Prochlorococcus marinus XMU1419: one gene and its partner. The protein of the gene in region 2 interacts with the protein of the main gene of each other region in a pairwise test. Links are inferred from orthologs where the notes say so. Each region holds a gene or a part of one and is shown on either strand. Other genes may lie near its edges.

Evidence for each region. Proteins that work in one complex are often made in the same cells at the same time.
Region 1: the proteins of HA151_RS05665 (region 2) and HA151_RS00365 interact in binary tests that used the Escherichia coli proteins (3 or more experiments, as listed by UniProt). The link is inferred for Prochlorococcus marinus XMU1419 from one-to-one orthologs.

What each region holds. Positions count from the first base shown.
Region 1 is NZ_JAAORO010000001.1:71,772-77,936, forward strand. The notes cover bases 2,904-5,903. They hold HA151_RS00365 (aminotransferase class V-fold PLP-dependent enzyme), read right to left. Parts: upstream 5,031-5,903; coding sequence 3,777-5,030; downstream 2,904-3,776. Other genes in these bases: HA151_RS00360 (alpha/beta hydrolase family protein), read left to right, coding at 2,904-3,780; HA151_RS00370 (SufD family Fe-S cluster assembly protein), read right to left, coding at 5,030-5,903. In the rest of the region: HA151_RS00340 (ABC transporter ATP-binding protein/permease), read right to left, coding at 1-451; HA151_RS00345 (hypothetical protein), read right to left, coding at 494-772; HA151_RS00350 (histidine triad nucleotide-binding protein), read right to left, coding at 819-1,160; def (peptide deformylase), read right to left, coding at 1,169-1,774; more of HA151_RS00360, read left to right, coding at 1,855-2,903; more of HA151_RS00370, read right to left, coding at 5,904-6,165. UniProt on the Escherichia coli protein: Cysteine desulfurases mobilize the sulfur from L-cysteine to yield L-alanine, an essential step in sulfur metabolism for biosynthesis of a variety of sulfur-containing biomolecules.
Region 2 is NZ_JAAORO010000002.1:350,915-359,258, forward strand. The notes cover bases 3,313-6,233. They hold HA151_RS05665 (SufE family protein), read right to left. Parts: upstream 5,023-6,233; coding sequence 4,603-5,022; downstream 3,313-4,602. Other genes in these bases: HA151_RS05660 (homoserine dehydrogenase), read right to left, coding at 3,313-4,558; HA151_RS05670 (5-formyltetrahydrofolate cyclo-ligase), read right to left, coding at 5,062-5,619; ruvC (crossover junction endodeoxyribonuclease RuvC), read right to left, coding at 5,629-6,102; bchI (magnesium chelatase ATPase subunit I), read right to left, coding at 6,108-6,233. In the rest of the region: HA151_RS05640 (alpha/beta fold hydrolase), read left to right, coding at 1-334; HA151_RS05645 (ABC transporter permease), read right to left, coding at 331-1,353; HA151_RS05650 (ABC transporter substrate-binding protein), read right to left, coding at 1,346-2,917; HA151_RS05655 (hypothetical protein), read right to left, coding at 2,914-3,186; more of HA151_RS05660, read right to left, coding at 3,257-3,312; more of bchI, read right to left, coding at 6,234-7,196; HA151_RS05685 (RNA methyltransferase), read right to left, coding at 7,314-8,066; HA151_RS05690 (cytochrome c), read right to left, coding at 8,063-8,344. UniProt on the Escherichia coli protein: Participates in cysteine desulfuration mediated by SufS. Cysteine desulfuration mobilizes sulfur from L-cysteine to yield L-alanine and constitutes an essential step in sulfur metabolism for biosynthesis of a variety of sulfur-containing biomolecules.

The DNA.
Region 1 (6,165 bases), on a different replicon or contig from region 2:
AAGCATTTGTTAAATCTCTTGCAATGAATCCAATACCTGCGTTTATTCCGTTTACAGCTAAAAGCATTAATACAATTATCGCGAGGAATAACCAATGTAACCATCTACGGTTTTTTAATTGACGTCTTAAGCTAAAAAAACTTCCTGATCCAATTAGAAATAATGCAGAGAAAAGCAATCCCCAACTCCCAGCCCAAATTGAATTGACAGTATTTACTACACCTCCGAAATACTTATCAAGAAAAATTGGTTGAAAGCTTTCAAAAAAACTTATTATTCCTGTAAGACCAACAAGTACTACTCCACCAACACAAAATAAAAGAGAAATTAAGAGCCAAATGAATTGGAATCCATTACATTGATCTATGGGAAGAAAAAACGGCTGAGATAGCTTCCTTAATTTTTGTAATTGGTACAGTATTTTGGATTTATTATTAACTGCTTTATTCATTAATAGACTAGTGTTATGAATTAAATTATAACTTTTAGTAGTCTATTGACCAAAGCCAATAAATGAAAGTGCCCAGTCAGGTAAGTTCAAGTAATTCAAGATTGTTGCATCAAATTCATGAACTTTTGGAAAAGATTTATCTAATGCCCACCATAGTAGAAAAGGTAAATTAAATAAAATTTGTAATTGCCATTTATAAGTTAAAACGTTCCAAATTTTTATTAACTTAGTTTTGAGTGAATCATCTAGTTCTTCCCAATTTTTTTGAATTAAATTGAATAAATTTTTAGATTCTGTATTTAACGATTCTGGAGTATTCATTTTGTTTTTATTTATTTATAACCCATTAATATTTCTTTCGAGAGTTTTAACCTGGCGGCCAATTCATTTTTCTTCCAGATAAAAAATGAATATGTAAATGAAAAACTGTTTGTCCCGATTCTGCTCCAGTGTTAATTACTGTTCTCCAATTAGTTAAATTTTTTGATTTAGCTATTTTGCTACCAACAAAAAGTAAATGCCCTAATAAATTTGCATCTTGCTCAATACATTCTAATAAACTGATTATTGGCTTTTTAGGAATCACTAAAAAATGTACTGGAGCTTGTGCCTGGATATCATTAAACGCAATACAAAACTCATCTTCATAAAGCTTATCGCAGGGTATTTCTTCATTAATGATTTTTTGAAATATTGTTGTTTCAGTCATTAAATGAATTAATTAATTGAGATAACGTCTTTTTCGTTAAACCCTTCTTTTAAAAGTTCTTTGTTCAAATCATCTTTTGATGTAACTCTATCTACAAATAATATTCCATTTAAGTGATCCATCTCGTGTTGAATACACCTCGCTAGAAGTCCATCTGCTTTCATTTTACGTGGTCGTCCCATTTCATCTCTAAATTTTAATTTTATAGTTGATGGTCTTACTACATTCAAATAGACACCAGGTATACTCAAGCAGCCTTCTTCGTATGAATTAAGGGTTGTTCCAAAGTCTGTAATTTCTGGATTGATTAATATTAAAGGTTCTGCTGCTGAATCTTCAAAATTTACGTCTATGACAAGAAGTTCTTTGTTGATTCCAATTTGAGGTGCAGCAAGTCCAATTCCTTTAGCTGCATACATGCTTTGAAGCATTTCTCTAGCAAGTTTTCTAATGGATTCGTCAACTTTAGTTATTCTTTTGGAATTTTGTCTTAATACATCATCACCAAGTTTATAAATGTCTAGAGATGGCTTACCTGGTTGTTCTTTTGCAATTTTTTCTGCGTTACCATTTGTTCTTGACTTTTTTGCAAGTTGTGAAAAATGGTTTGCCACGTTAAAAAAAAGGTTTTTACTTAATAGTTTAGCTATAAAAATACTAGCACTTTAATTTGCATTCTTTATAGTTTTTTTAAATGAGTAATGATGATCAGTTAAAAGTTAGACATACTGTATCTAAAAAAAAATCTTTTAAGGAATTAACTATTGTTAGGGATATCATTTTTTGGATTGATCCTGTTGGTGAAGGTCAAAATGAAAATGCTATTTTTGTAAGACCATTTAATGAAAAAGAGGCGTTTCCTCAGAAATTAACAAGTAAAAAATATAATATTAAAAATAACTTTCATGGATATGGTGGTAAATCTTATAAATGTATATTTTTAAAAAATAATTTTTATTTGATATGGATAGATCAGATTACCAATGCATTATGGTTTCAAATTTTTAAAGAGGTAGCATCAAATTACAGAAGTCAAAAAAGATACCTCGATTCAGTGCAAGAACCCAGACAACTATCTAAATCAATTGATGGAAATTTCGATTCTTCATTTGTTATTTCTCAAAAAAATTTTTTGTATGGTATTTGTGAAATAAATAATAGAGATTACTTATTTTCTTTAAACTTAAAAAAAACTAAACAAGATGTTTATCGAATAAAAAAATTTAAAAATTTCGCTGGAGAATTATCTTCTAATAATTCTTTTAGCTTACTTTCTTGGGTTGAGTGGGATTCGCCATACATGCCCTGGGAGAAAAATGATCTTTGTTTTGCCACAATTGACTTAGATGGAGAGATAACAAAAATAAAAAAATTCTCAGATAAGCTGATTAATGTCAAAAAAAACGTTTCTTTTTTTCAGCCTTATTGGATAAGTGAAACCATTTTAGTATGTTCTGAAGATAGTTCTGGATGGTGGAACTTATTGTTTTTAGATGCTAGTAAAATTGAAAATATTTTTATTAAAAAAAGAGTAGAGAGAAATTTTGTTGAATATGGAGTACCTCAGTGGGTCTCAGGAATCACATTTTTTTCAGGGGATATAAAAGATTTATTTTGTTTAGCAAAAAAAGAAAATAATTTACTAGTTGAACAATATAAAGATCTTCAATTCGTTAAAGAATTTTCTACTCCTTTTGCCTCAATCAGTGATTTTAGTGTTTTTGAGAAGAAAGTAGTTTTGAAAGGTTATGGATCTGATTTTCTTGGAAATTTACTTGAAATTGATTGTAATAAGCAAGTTTTATCAAATGTTTTTGAGGAAATAAATGCTGAATATATAAAAGATTGTTCAAAACCTGAATCTTTTTGGTTTAAAGGTTTTGAAGATAAATCTACTCATTCTTTTTTATATAAGCCGCTAGTTGAAAAATTTAGAAAACCACCGCTTTTTGTTAGAGCTCATAGTGGACCAACTTCATTTTTTGATGGATCATATAATTCTGAAGTTCAATATTGGACGTCGAAGGGATTTTTTGTTGCTGAAGTCAATTATGGAGGATCATCAGGATTTGGCAAAGCATATAGAGAGAGGTTGAATTATAAATGGGGTATTGTTGATTCTTATGATTGCAAATCACTAGCTCTTGAATTAATTAAATCAAATCAAGTTGATAGTGATAAAGTAGTAATTTTTGGGAACAGCGCTGGTGGGTTAACTGCATTGAATTGTTTATTATATGGGTCTATTTTTACAGCAGCAATTTGTAAATATCCTGTTATTGATTTGAAGGATATGCATCAGAACACACATAGATTTGAAAAAGATTATTTAAATTCTTTGGTAGGAAATTATGCAAAAAACCATGATGATTATATAAATAGATCACCGATAAATCATATTAAAAAAATAAAAAAACCTATCTTATTGTTTCATGGAAAAAAAGATACAGTTATTTCTTATGAACAAACTTTAAAAATTCAAGAAATTTTGATTCAGAATAATAAATATTCAGAAGTTATTTTTTTTGATAATGAAGGGCATGGTTTTAGAAATATTGAAAATAAAGAAATAGTAATGCAAAAATCTCAGGAATTTTTAAAAAATGCTTTGAATATTTAAGAATTGATTTTTAGAAAATCAATAGTATCTTTTAATTTTTCTATAAATATATCAATTTCTTCCTTATTGGTTGTGAAATTCATGCTGATTCTAGCTGTTGATTTAATTCCAATGTATCTGTGAAGAGGTTGACAGCAATGGTGGCCACTTCTGATGCAAATTCCTTTTGAATCAAGAATTTCAGCAATATCATTTGAATGTATATTTTTTATATAAAAGGTGGCAAGTGAGGCTCTGTCTGGATCTATTTCTGGCGATGGACCTATGATTTCAATATTTTCTATTTGATTTAATTTTTTAAATAAATATTTAGTAATAGTATTTTCATATTTATGAATTTCATTCAATCCAATATTGTTAATATAATTGATCGCTTCTGCAAGACCTATTGCTTCTGCAATGGCTGGAGTTCCAGCTTCAAATTTGTGTGGTAGCTCTGCCCAAGTACTTGTCTCTTCAAAAACATCCTGAATCATTTCGCCACCTCCAAAGAGAGGAGGAATTTTTTCTAGGATTTCTTTTCTTGACCAGAGGAAACCGATACCTGTAGGACCGCATAATTTATGTCCTGATCCAGCTAAAAAATCTATATTAAGATCTATCACATCCAGTTTTTGATGAGCTAAACTTTGACATGCATCAAGTAACATTAAAGCACCTTTTTGTTTAGCTAATTTAGTTATTTCTTTGATTGGATTACAGCAACCTAGAGTATTACTAACATGTACTATGCTAACAAGTTTAGTTCTAGATGTTAGTTTTGATTTAAAGTCGTCTATATCTAATTTCCCATCTTTATCTATACCTATAAACTTTAATTTGCATTGATTTTTTGCTGCAACCATTTGCCATGGAACAATATTGCTATGATGCTCCATTATTGATAGGAGAATTTCGTCGTTTTCTTTTAATGAATATTCTCCCCATGATCTAGCTACTAAATTGATTGCCTCAGTAGCATTTCTTGTGAAAATAATTTCTTTTGCTGAATTCGCTTTTATATATTTGCTAATTAAATATCGTGCATTTTCAAATTCTTCTGTAGCTTTAGCACTTAATTGATGTGCCCCTCTATGTACATTGGCATTAAAGTTTTTGTAATATTCATCAATTTTTTTTAAAACTTGTATTGGTTTTTGTGTGGTTGCCGCATGGTCTAAATAAATAATTTGCTCATTACTTTTTAAGTTCTTATTTAAAAGAGGAAAGTCTTTCTTCGTTATTTCGGGAAAATTTTGAATCGTTTCCATTAATTCTCATTTAAAAGTTTATCAAGCAAATCCCATTTATCTTTTGAAATGGGAATAAATGAAATTATTTCTTGAAAGTAAGAACTTAATTGTAGTTTACTTGCCTCTGTTAATGTGATCCCTCTTGTTCGCATATAAAAAAGTTCCTCTTCATTTAGTTGCGAGATTGTAGCACCATGTTTGCATTTGACATCATCAGCAATTATTTCTAATTGGGGTTTGGTATCTATTTGCGCGAGGTTTGATAAAAGTAAATTTCTGCTTAATTGGGAAGCATCAGTTCTCTGGGCAATTTTCGGAACTATTATTGAACCTTCAAATATTGCATGTGATTTATCATCAGCAAGTGATTTATTAATTTGATCTAGAAATCCATTTGGTCCATTAAATTCTATTTTTGTATAGGTTGAAATCTGCTCATCGTTTTTTGTTATTTGCATACCTTTGATATTTGTTTTAGCGTTTCCAGCAGATTGTTTAATACTAATTTCAAATCTCGCGTAATTAAATTTGAAATGTAAAGATCCTAAGTTGTATGTACTATTTTTTTCTTGAATTACATTGAGAGAATTTAATAGATTTGATCTGATTTCACCGTACGAAACAACACCATGATTTACGGAACTATTTTCTTTCAAGCAAAAGAAAGTTGATTGAGATAATGAAGAGTTTTCTTTACCAAGATTTACTTGTAATAATTCAACATCACAATTCTTTTCTAAAAATATTACGAGGGTTTTTGCGGTTAAAGAATTACTTGATGCGTGACTAAAAATTTCAATAGGAGGAATTTTTGATCCATTTATTTTTAATCCCAAAATATTATCTTTACAACTTAAAGATAGATTTAGCAGGTCACTCCAATTTTCGTTTTGCTTAAAAAAAGATATCTCTTCTTTGATATATTTTTGTAATTCATCCTCACTTAATTGCTGTATTGAATAATTTTCCTTTATTAATTTAATTTGGCAATTCTCACCAATTATTAATCTAATATTACTTTGAGAATTTTTTGGATATGGTATATCATATTTTGAATCTTTTTCATTAACTGAGTAATCTAAAAAGTTTGACAATTTTGATTTATTTGAAAGTCTCCATAGTTCACTTTTAGGATTAGGGAGAGGGCTTGATT
Region 2 (8,344 bases):
CCTTATTACACCATTAATGAATGAACAATTTAGAGTTTTTTCTGCTTTAAATAATCCATCTAATAGATTTCTAATTATTAAAGGGGCAAGTCATTTCTCTCCAATAAGAATTAATAAAAGCGATGAAGAAAATAATGACGTTTTCAAAATAAGTGAATCTTTTATTGGTTCAGAGCCTATATTAGTACAAGATTTATCAACGAAATTTATAGTTGAATTTTTAAAAAATATTAAAGACAAAAAGATACCTCCACTAGTTAAAAACCAAAGAGATTTGGGACTTGATTTCCATCTTTTAGATCTTGAAACTATAAAAGAAATTTCCGAAAATTAATACTCTACTCGTGGATCTAAATATGCGATTAAAATATCCACAAAGAGATTTAAAGAGACTATGAGCATAGAGGTAAAAATTACAATTCCTTGAACCAAGGTATAATCTCTTTGAGAAATAGCTTCATGTAATCTTAAAGCTATGCCTGGCCATGAAAAAGTTACCTCAAACAATAAAGCTCCTCCTGCTAATGAGGCCATAGTCAAGCCGGAAATAGTGACAATTGGCAATAGAGCATTAGGCAATGCATGGTTTAAAAATATTTTTTTCCTTGATATTCCTCTACATGTAGCAGCATTTACATAATCACTTTTTAATGTTTTATCCAGATTTACTCTTAATGAGCGGCTGAATATGCCACTTAATAAAAAGCCCAGGGTAATCGAAGGAAGTAAGAGATGATAAAGACTATCTTTCAAAGCAATAATATTATTTGAAAGAATACTATCTAAAACTAGAAAACCTGTAATTTGCGGTTGTTGCTGAAATATTGGAAATCTACCTCCAATTGGGGAAATATTAAAGAATACAGAAAATAATAATTGAGCTAACATTGCACCCCAAAAAGGAGGGATCGCATATGTAGTAATTCCTAATATTCTCGCAATATAATCAGTCTTTTTACCTCTATTTCTTAAGCTAATTAATCCCAATGGGAATCCTATTAGTATGGAAAATAATATTGAAAAGAATCCAAGTTCAAGACTTGCAGGCAAAGACTTAACAATAATATTTAGGACTGGCTCTTGAGTACTAAGAGATTGGCCAAAATCTAAGTGCAATATATTTTTAATATATGAAAAATATTGATTTAATAAAGGTTCATTTAGCCCCAATTTATTTCTTAAAAATTCCCTAGAAACCTCATCTGCACCAGATCCAAGTATGGCATCGACAGGATCGCCGGGAGCAACTCTTAATAAAATAAAAACTAATGAAGAAATTATCCATAACATTATCGGTATTAATGAAATTTTTAATAAGGAATAATTTAGTAGTTTATTGAAATTTCTACTCATTAATAAACTCAAGATCACTCAATGAAATTATTCCTGCACCATTAAAAATAGGTTTTGATATTTTATTTTGCGACCAAGCTTTTTGAGAGGACATCCAAATAGGAATATAAGGTATTGAACTTGCTGCTATTTTTTCAATTTCAACAAGTTTTTCTAATCTTTTAATTCCACTTATTCTTTCACTCTCAAGAAATAAACTCTCCACTTTATTAGATCCCCAAAAACTACCGCTATAAACTGATTCTCCTTTTTTACATATGCCATTAACTATTTCATCACAACTTAAAAGAGGGGTGAGATATGCCTCTGGATCTGAATAAGCCCCAGTCCAATCGAGAAGAACTGCCGTATAAATTCCTAAACTTAGATTCTTATAAACTGTTGTAGATTCAACCCCATTGAGTTCAATATCAATACAATCTTTCAAAGAACTTTTAATTTCTTCTTGCCATGTCAGAGCAATAAGCTTGTCTGCTGGTACATTAGATCTATAAGTAAGGGGTATTTTTAGAACATTTCCATTGCAATATTTTTCTTCTTGCAATAACCTTCTCGCTTCTAAATAATCATATTTAGGCCAAAGTTCTTGATTATCTTTTTTTAATATCGGAGGAATAATTGATCTAGATGGCTTCCTTAACCCATAACTTACTTTCTCACTAATCAATTCTCTATTAAGACTTTTTGCCAAAGCAAGTCTTAAATTAAGATTACTTAAGGGATAAGAGCTAGTTTTAAGACTTATAAAACTTAATTCAGTGAAAGGGCTTTTACCTTCGTTAAACTGTTTATTTTTGCTTAAATTATTTAAACTTTTTCTCTGGCTATCATCAATTGAATTTGATAAAAGCACATCAATTTGTTTACTTTTTAAAGCCCCAAAAAGAGAAGATGAATTTGAATATCCCACAAAATTAATGCCATTATTTAAAGGCTTTTCACCCCAATAATTTAAATATGGATCAATTGATTGAACTTCATTAGAAAAACTGGTCAGCACATACTTGCCAGTACCAACGAATTTGTCATTTAGAAACTTATTTGAATATTGTTTGTAGAATGTAGGAGATATCGGAGTTAAATTGACTGATGTGAGTAAACCATTTAAAGAACTTGACGGTTTATTCAAATTTATTATGACTGAATATTCACTTGGTGTTTCTATTGATTTAATCTTATTTCCTAAAATATAATTCATCGTTCCAATTCTTTTGAATCTATCAAAGGTAAACTTTAAAGCATTTGAGTTAAATGCAGTTCCATCTTGAAAAAAAACATTCTTTCTCAAATTGATAGTTATTTGAAGTCTATCCTTTGAAACAATTGGCGCTCCCGAGGCCAATTCAGGGATTAATTCTCCATCAGAATTTAATTCATATAACGTGTCTCCTAGAGAACTGATTAATTGAATTGCTTTAAGAGTATTTGCTCTAGCTGGATCTAAAGATTCAATTTTTCCAGAACTTGCTACTATGATTTTTTTAGATATTCTTTTTGAGCCGCAAGAATTCTGTAAAAAAGAAATTAAAATAATAAATATTGATAAAATAAATTTTTTTTTCATATTTCATAATTACTTAATTTTTCTGAAGAATTATTTGAGCAAAAAATTTGTAAGGTTATTTGACTTATTTCTAAAGGAAATGTTTTTTTATAATTACAGGCAAAAGGCCACTCTCTCACCCAACAAATTTCTTTACCAATGTTTATACCAATTACTTGAAAAGTCTTATTACTATTTTTGATTTTTACACAAGCACCTTTATAAAGTTTTTCAGAACAAATTAAATTATTATTTTCATCATTATTTTCTAATAGTTTTGAATGAATCATTAAGGTGCTAGAACCAAACACTTACTTTCTTCGGTTTACCAAGCTATAAAGAAATTTGCAAACTATTTTTTTAAATACAACTTAATTGACTTGCAATAATTTTGACTTCATTAAGCGAATTTATTTCATCTTTCGATCTCTCAAAATCTCCATTATTCACCTCATGAGTAATAACGACAATTTCAGCTTTGTCCTCACTTGCATCAAGTTGAACAATTGATTCGATTGATACATTATTCTTTCCAAAAATATCTCCAATTTTTCCTATGACACCAGGACTATCAAGACAAATAATTCTAAGGTAATTTTTTTTACTTATTTGTGAAGATTCGATTATATGACAGTTTCTCCAGAAATAAAAAGATAATAGTGGATCCATTGAATCATTATTTTTTACTGAGGCGGCATGCAGATTTAATATATCTGATACTACTGATGCAGCAGTTGGGCCACTCCCTGCACCTGGACCATATAACATAATCTCTCCAAGAGGATCAGCGTCTATCAATAATGCATTATTAACTCCCTTAACTGTTGCCAATGGATGAGATTTTGGAATCAAAGAAGGTCCTACCCAAATATTCAAAGCGAGTGAATCATTACTATTAATTTGTCCCCTTTCGGAGAGCGCTAAAAGTTTTATTTCAAACCCTAATTTATTAGCATATTCAATATCCTTTAAATTAATTTTACTAATACCCTCAGTATGGATCTCCTCTCTTTTGACTTTCCCTCCAAATGCAAGTTCACTAAGAATTGAAATCTTATCAGCAGCATCATGGCCCTCAACATCTGCAGTTGGATCAAATTCTGCATACCCAAGACTTTGGGCCAATTTTAAGGTCTGCTTGTAATCAGCTTTTTCATTTGTCATCTTTGAAAGTATAAAATTTGTAGTGCCATTTATTATCCCAACCATTTTTTTTATGCTGTTACTTTTTAATGATCTTTTTAAGGGTTCAATTATAGGAATCCCCCCGCAAACTGCCGCCTCTGACAATATATAAACTCCTTCTTTAGATGCAGTTTTATATATTTCTTCTCCATATCTTGCAATGACTGCTTTATTTGCTGTAATAACAGATTTACCTAATTTTAATGATTGCAGAATAATATCTTTCGCTAAATCAACCCCACCCATTACTTCAACAATTACATCTATAGAAGGGTCATTAATTAATTTAAATGGATCATCAGTTAATAAATTATTATCTAGCTCAATATCCCTTTTTTTATTAAGATCTTTAACTGCTATTTTTGCAATTTCTATTTCTTCTAGAATTGGATGTGAATCAACCTTAGAACTTAATATTTTATAAATCCCTGAACCTACAGTTCCAAAACCTACAATCCCAATTTTGCATTTTCTCATTTTTTATTTCTTTTAACTTTGAATTTAATTTTATATTATTAGGCCTACAAAAATTCATTTGCTTGAGACTGCATTTTCAATAAAATGTTTAAGAAACCATTCGATCGTGAAGGGGTTAAGCTTGCTTTCAAACCAGTATCTTCTATAAATTTCTTATCTATTTCAACAACTTCATTTGGTGTTAACTCATTTAATCCACTTATTAGAAAAGCCAACAAACCCTTGGTTATGAGAGCATCAGAATATCCTTCCCAAAATAATTTGCCGGCTTTAATATTTGCCTTAACAAAAACATCTGAAACGCATCCCTTAACTTTATTTTCTTCAACAAGGATTTCACTATCTGGTTCTTTCAATTTTTTGCCTAACCACAAAATGTATTCATATTTTCTTTTTGGATCTTCTGATTTCTTCAACTTTTCTACTAATTTTGATAAATTATTGTATTTTTCCTGATAGTCCATTTTTTAAAACTATAAATTAATCACTTAATTAGTTTTCTATTATACAAATATTTCTTTTTCTGTGATAAAACCCGATAAGGGGATATCCCACTCAGCTTTAGTTAATGGAATCGTACTTACACAATTAGAAGTTAATACTCCAATGCATGGTACATTTCTCCAATCATTATCTCTCCTTAATTTATCAAAATAACCTCCTCCATAACCTAATCTTGTTAAATTTTTATCAACGGAAAGACAAGGTACAAATATCATGCTTATCTGGAAATGACTTAATGGGGAGGAGTTGTTTGGACTTAGTATCCCCTCAGAATCTTTGATAAGAGGTTTTTTGTCCCATGGATGAAATAACAACTCTTTTTTATCTTTACATCTAGGCAAAGCTAAATTAAATTTTTTCTTGAGACTTCTTATATCAACTTCATTTTTTAGAGGCCAATATATGGCAATATAACCAATATTTTTATATCCCTTAACATATGAATCAATATATAATCTTACATTCTTTTCTACATTTTCTCTTTGATTATGAGAAATTCCATCTCTTAGTTTTCTAAACTTATCCCTCTCCAATTTCTTATTTTCAAAGATCGTCATATTAAATTTTCAGTTAAAGCCATCCTCATTTAATTTTGTAAGTGCAATAGCCAATGCATCTGCTGAATCATCAGGTTTTGGAGGTTTGTTAAGATCTAGGTTATACATAACAGCATCAAGAATATCTTTCTTAGATGCCTTTCCAGACCCAGCAATTGTTAATTTTATTTGAGCAGGTGAATACTCACTAACATGAATTTTTTTAGAGGCCAATACCATCATAATTACGCCTCTGGCCTGCACCACACTAATTGTAGTGCTGGACCTGTAAAAGAAAAATTTTTCCACTGCCGCTGCAGTGGGGTTCCAATGATTTATTAATTCATTAAGATCTTGGAATATTTCATAAAGCCTATCTTCTTCTTTTTTATCTTTACCTGTCTCAATAACGCCGCAATCTAATAATATCTTTCTTTCATTTTCTATCTCAATTATTCCATAACCAACTCTAGCTAATCCAGGGTCAATCCCAATTATTCTCACTGTTATTAAGCTTCAGCAGACAATTGAAATTTTGAAAGATTTTCTTTTTCATCTAAATCAAATACTTTACAAAAAGCTTGAATAACTCTTTCACCTGAATCAACTTGTTCTAAAGGATCTTTTCTTAGTCTATGTCTTAAAGAACAAGAAATAACCCTTGCTATGTCATCTTCTTGCACTTCAGTTCTGCCTTCAAATGCTGCAATTGCCCTTGCAGACCTATTTGTAACAATATCTCCACGTAAACCATCGACATCTAGTTCTCCGCAGATTGCAGAAATATTCAATCTCAAGTCATCGTCCATTTGAACAGAATTTAATATTTCTTGTGCTTTAATAACTTTTTGTTGAAGTTCATCCTGTTGTTTCTCAACACTCAATGAAAACTCATCAGGATTATCATCAAAAGAAGTTCTTTGATCAACTACTTGAACTCTTAATTCAGCATCTCTTACTGTTTTAACTTCAACACTCATTCCAAACCTGTCTAATAGTTGAGGCCTTAATTCACCTTCTTCTGGATTTCCTGAACCAATAAGAACAAATCTTGCAGGATGTCGAACTGAGATACCCTCCCTTTCAACTGTATTCCATCCTGAAGCGGCCGAATCTAAAAGTACATCAACTAAATGATCATCGAGTAAATTCACTTCATCAACATATAGTAAACCCCTATTGGCTTTTGCTAATAGACCTGGTTCAAATGCCTTAACACCTTCGCTCAAAGCCTTCTCTATGTCAATAGTTCCACAAAGCCTGTCTTCAGTAGCCCCTAAAGGTAAGTCAACCATAGGTACTTGTTTTTGAATACTCTCTAGATTTTCTCCTTGAGTAATTTTTTCCAAAACTTCTTTACTTTGCAAATCAGGATCAACTAGTGAACTATTATATGGATCGTCTTTAACAACATCGATTGCAGGCAACAAATCAGCTAAGGCTCTGATTGTAGTAGACTTTCCAGTCCCTCTATCACCCATTATCATCACTCCTCCAATTCTTGGATCAATAACATTTAACAATAGAGCCAATTTCATTTCTTCTTGACCAATTACTGCTGTAAAAGGAAAAACTCTTCTTTTCTTTGTTGACGGCACAGTTTTAGTTTTCTTAAATATTCAAATAATCAATAGATGTTACTTCAGAAAATGTTATTAGTAAATATTCCTATCAAATTAAAACAAGAAGATCATAATAACTAATCAAATTTATACTTACTTACTTTTTTTTGAATTGTTCAAAAACCAGTTTATTTGATGGACTATTCCTCTCAAAACATTTATTTCATGCATTGATGTATTTGCCCTTAAAATGTATTTCTTGAATTTGCTTATTTTTGCCTTGGAAGTATGTTTTAAGAGATATCCTACTCGCAAAAGCATTTCCTCTGTCTCTATAAATAAATCATGAATTTGTTTTGATGAGGCGAGATTAAAAACTTCTGAATCCTTATTAAAATTTTTTTTTGAGGATTTATTTAATTCATACAAAACTATTGAAACAGCGTGAGAAAGATTTAATGATGGATTATTCTGAGAAGTTGGAATATTAAATGTTTTATTCGCAAGAAGCAATTCACTGTTAGTTAAACCTCTATCTTCTCTGCCAAATATGATTGCTAAATTATTTATCTTTTTAAAAGATAAAATCCAATCAAATATTTCTTCAGAAGATACAAAAAATGAATCTTTATTTACATCAACCCTTCCACAAGATGCAAGAACCAAATCACAATCAAAAATTGCTTTTTGAAGATCATCAAAAATCTTACAATGTTTAAGAATTTTTTGACCTTTAAGAGCCATTTTTTTTGCTTCTAAAGAAAATATGTCGCATTTAGGAGAAACAATTCTTAATTCATCTACTTCAAAATTACTGCATAATCTAGCAACGCTTCCAACATTTAGAGGGCCATTTGGTTCAACTAAAATTACCTTTAAATTAGAAAAATTTTTACCCAAAATCATTCAAGGCTATGAAGATATTTTAATAAATTGGACATGTTTACAGGATCAATTTCAAAACTTGGCATGGGAGGAGTCAGGCCTCCAGTAACTTGTTTTATTATCTCTTTATCATTCAAACGTTGAGTTATTGAGTGTAAGTCTGGTCCCACTAATCCTCTTGCTGTAATTCCATGACATCCAACACAATTTATCTTAAAAAGGGCATCTCCTTTCTCAGCAGAGCCATTAAGCCCAAGAGTTTCAATAATATATTTGTTATTTTCATTATGTTTTACAAA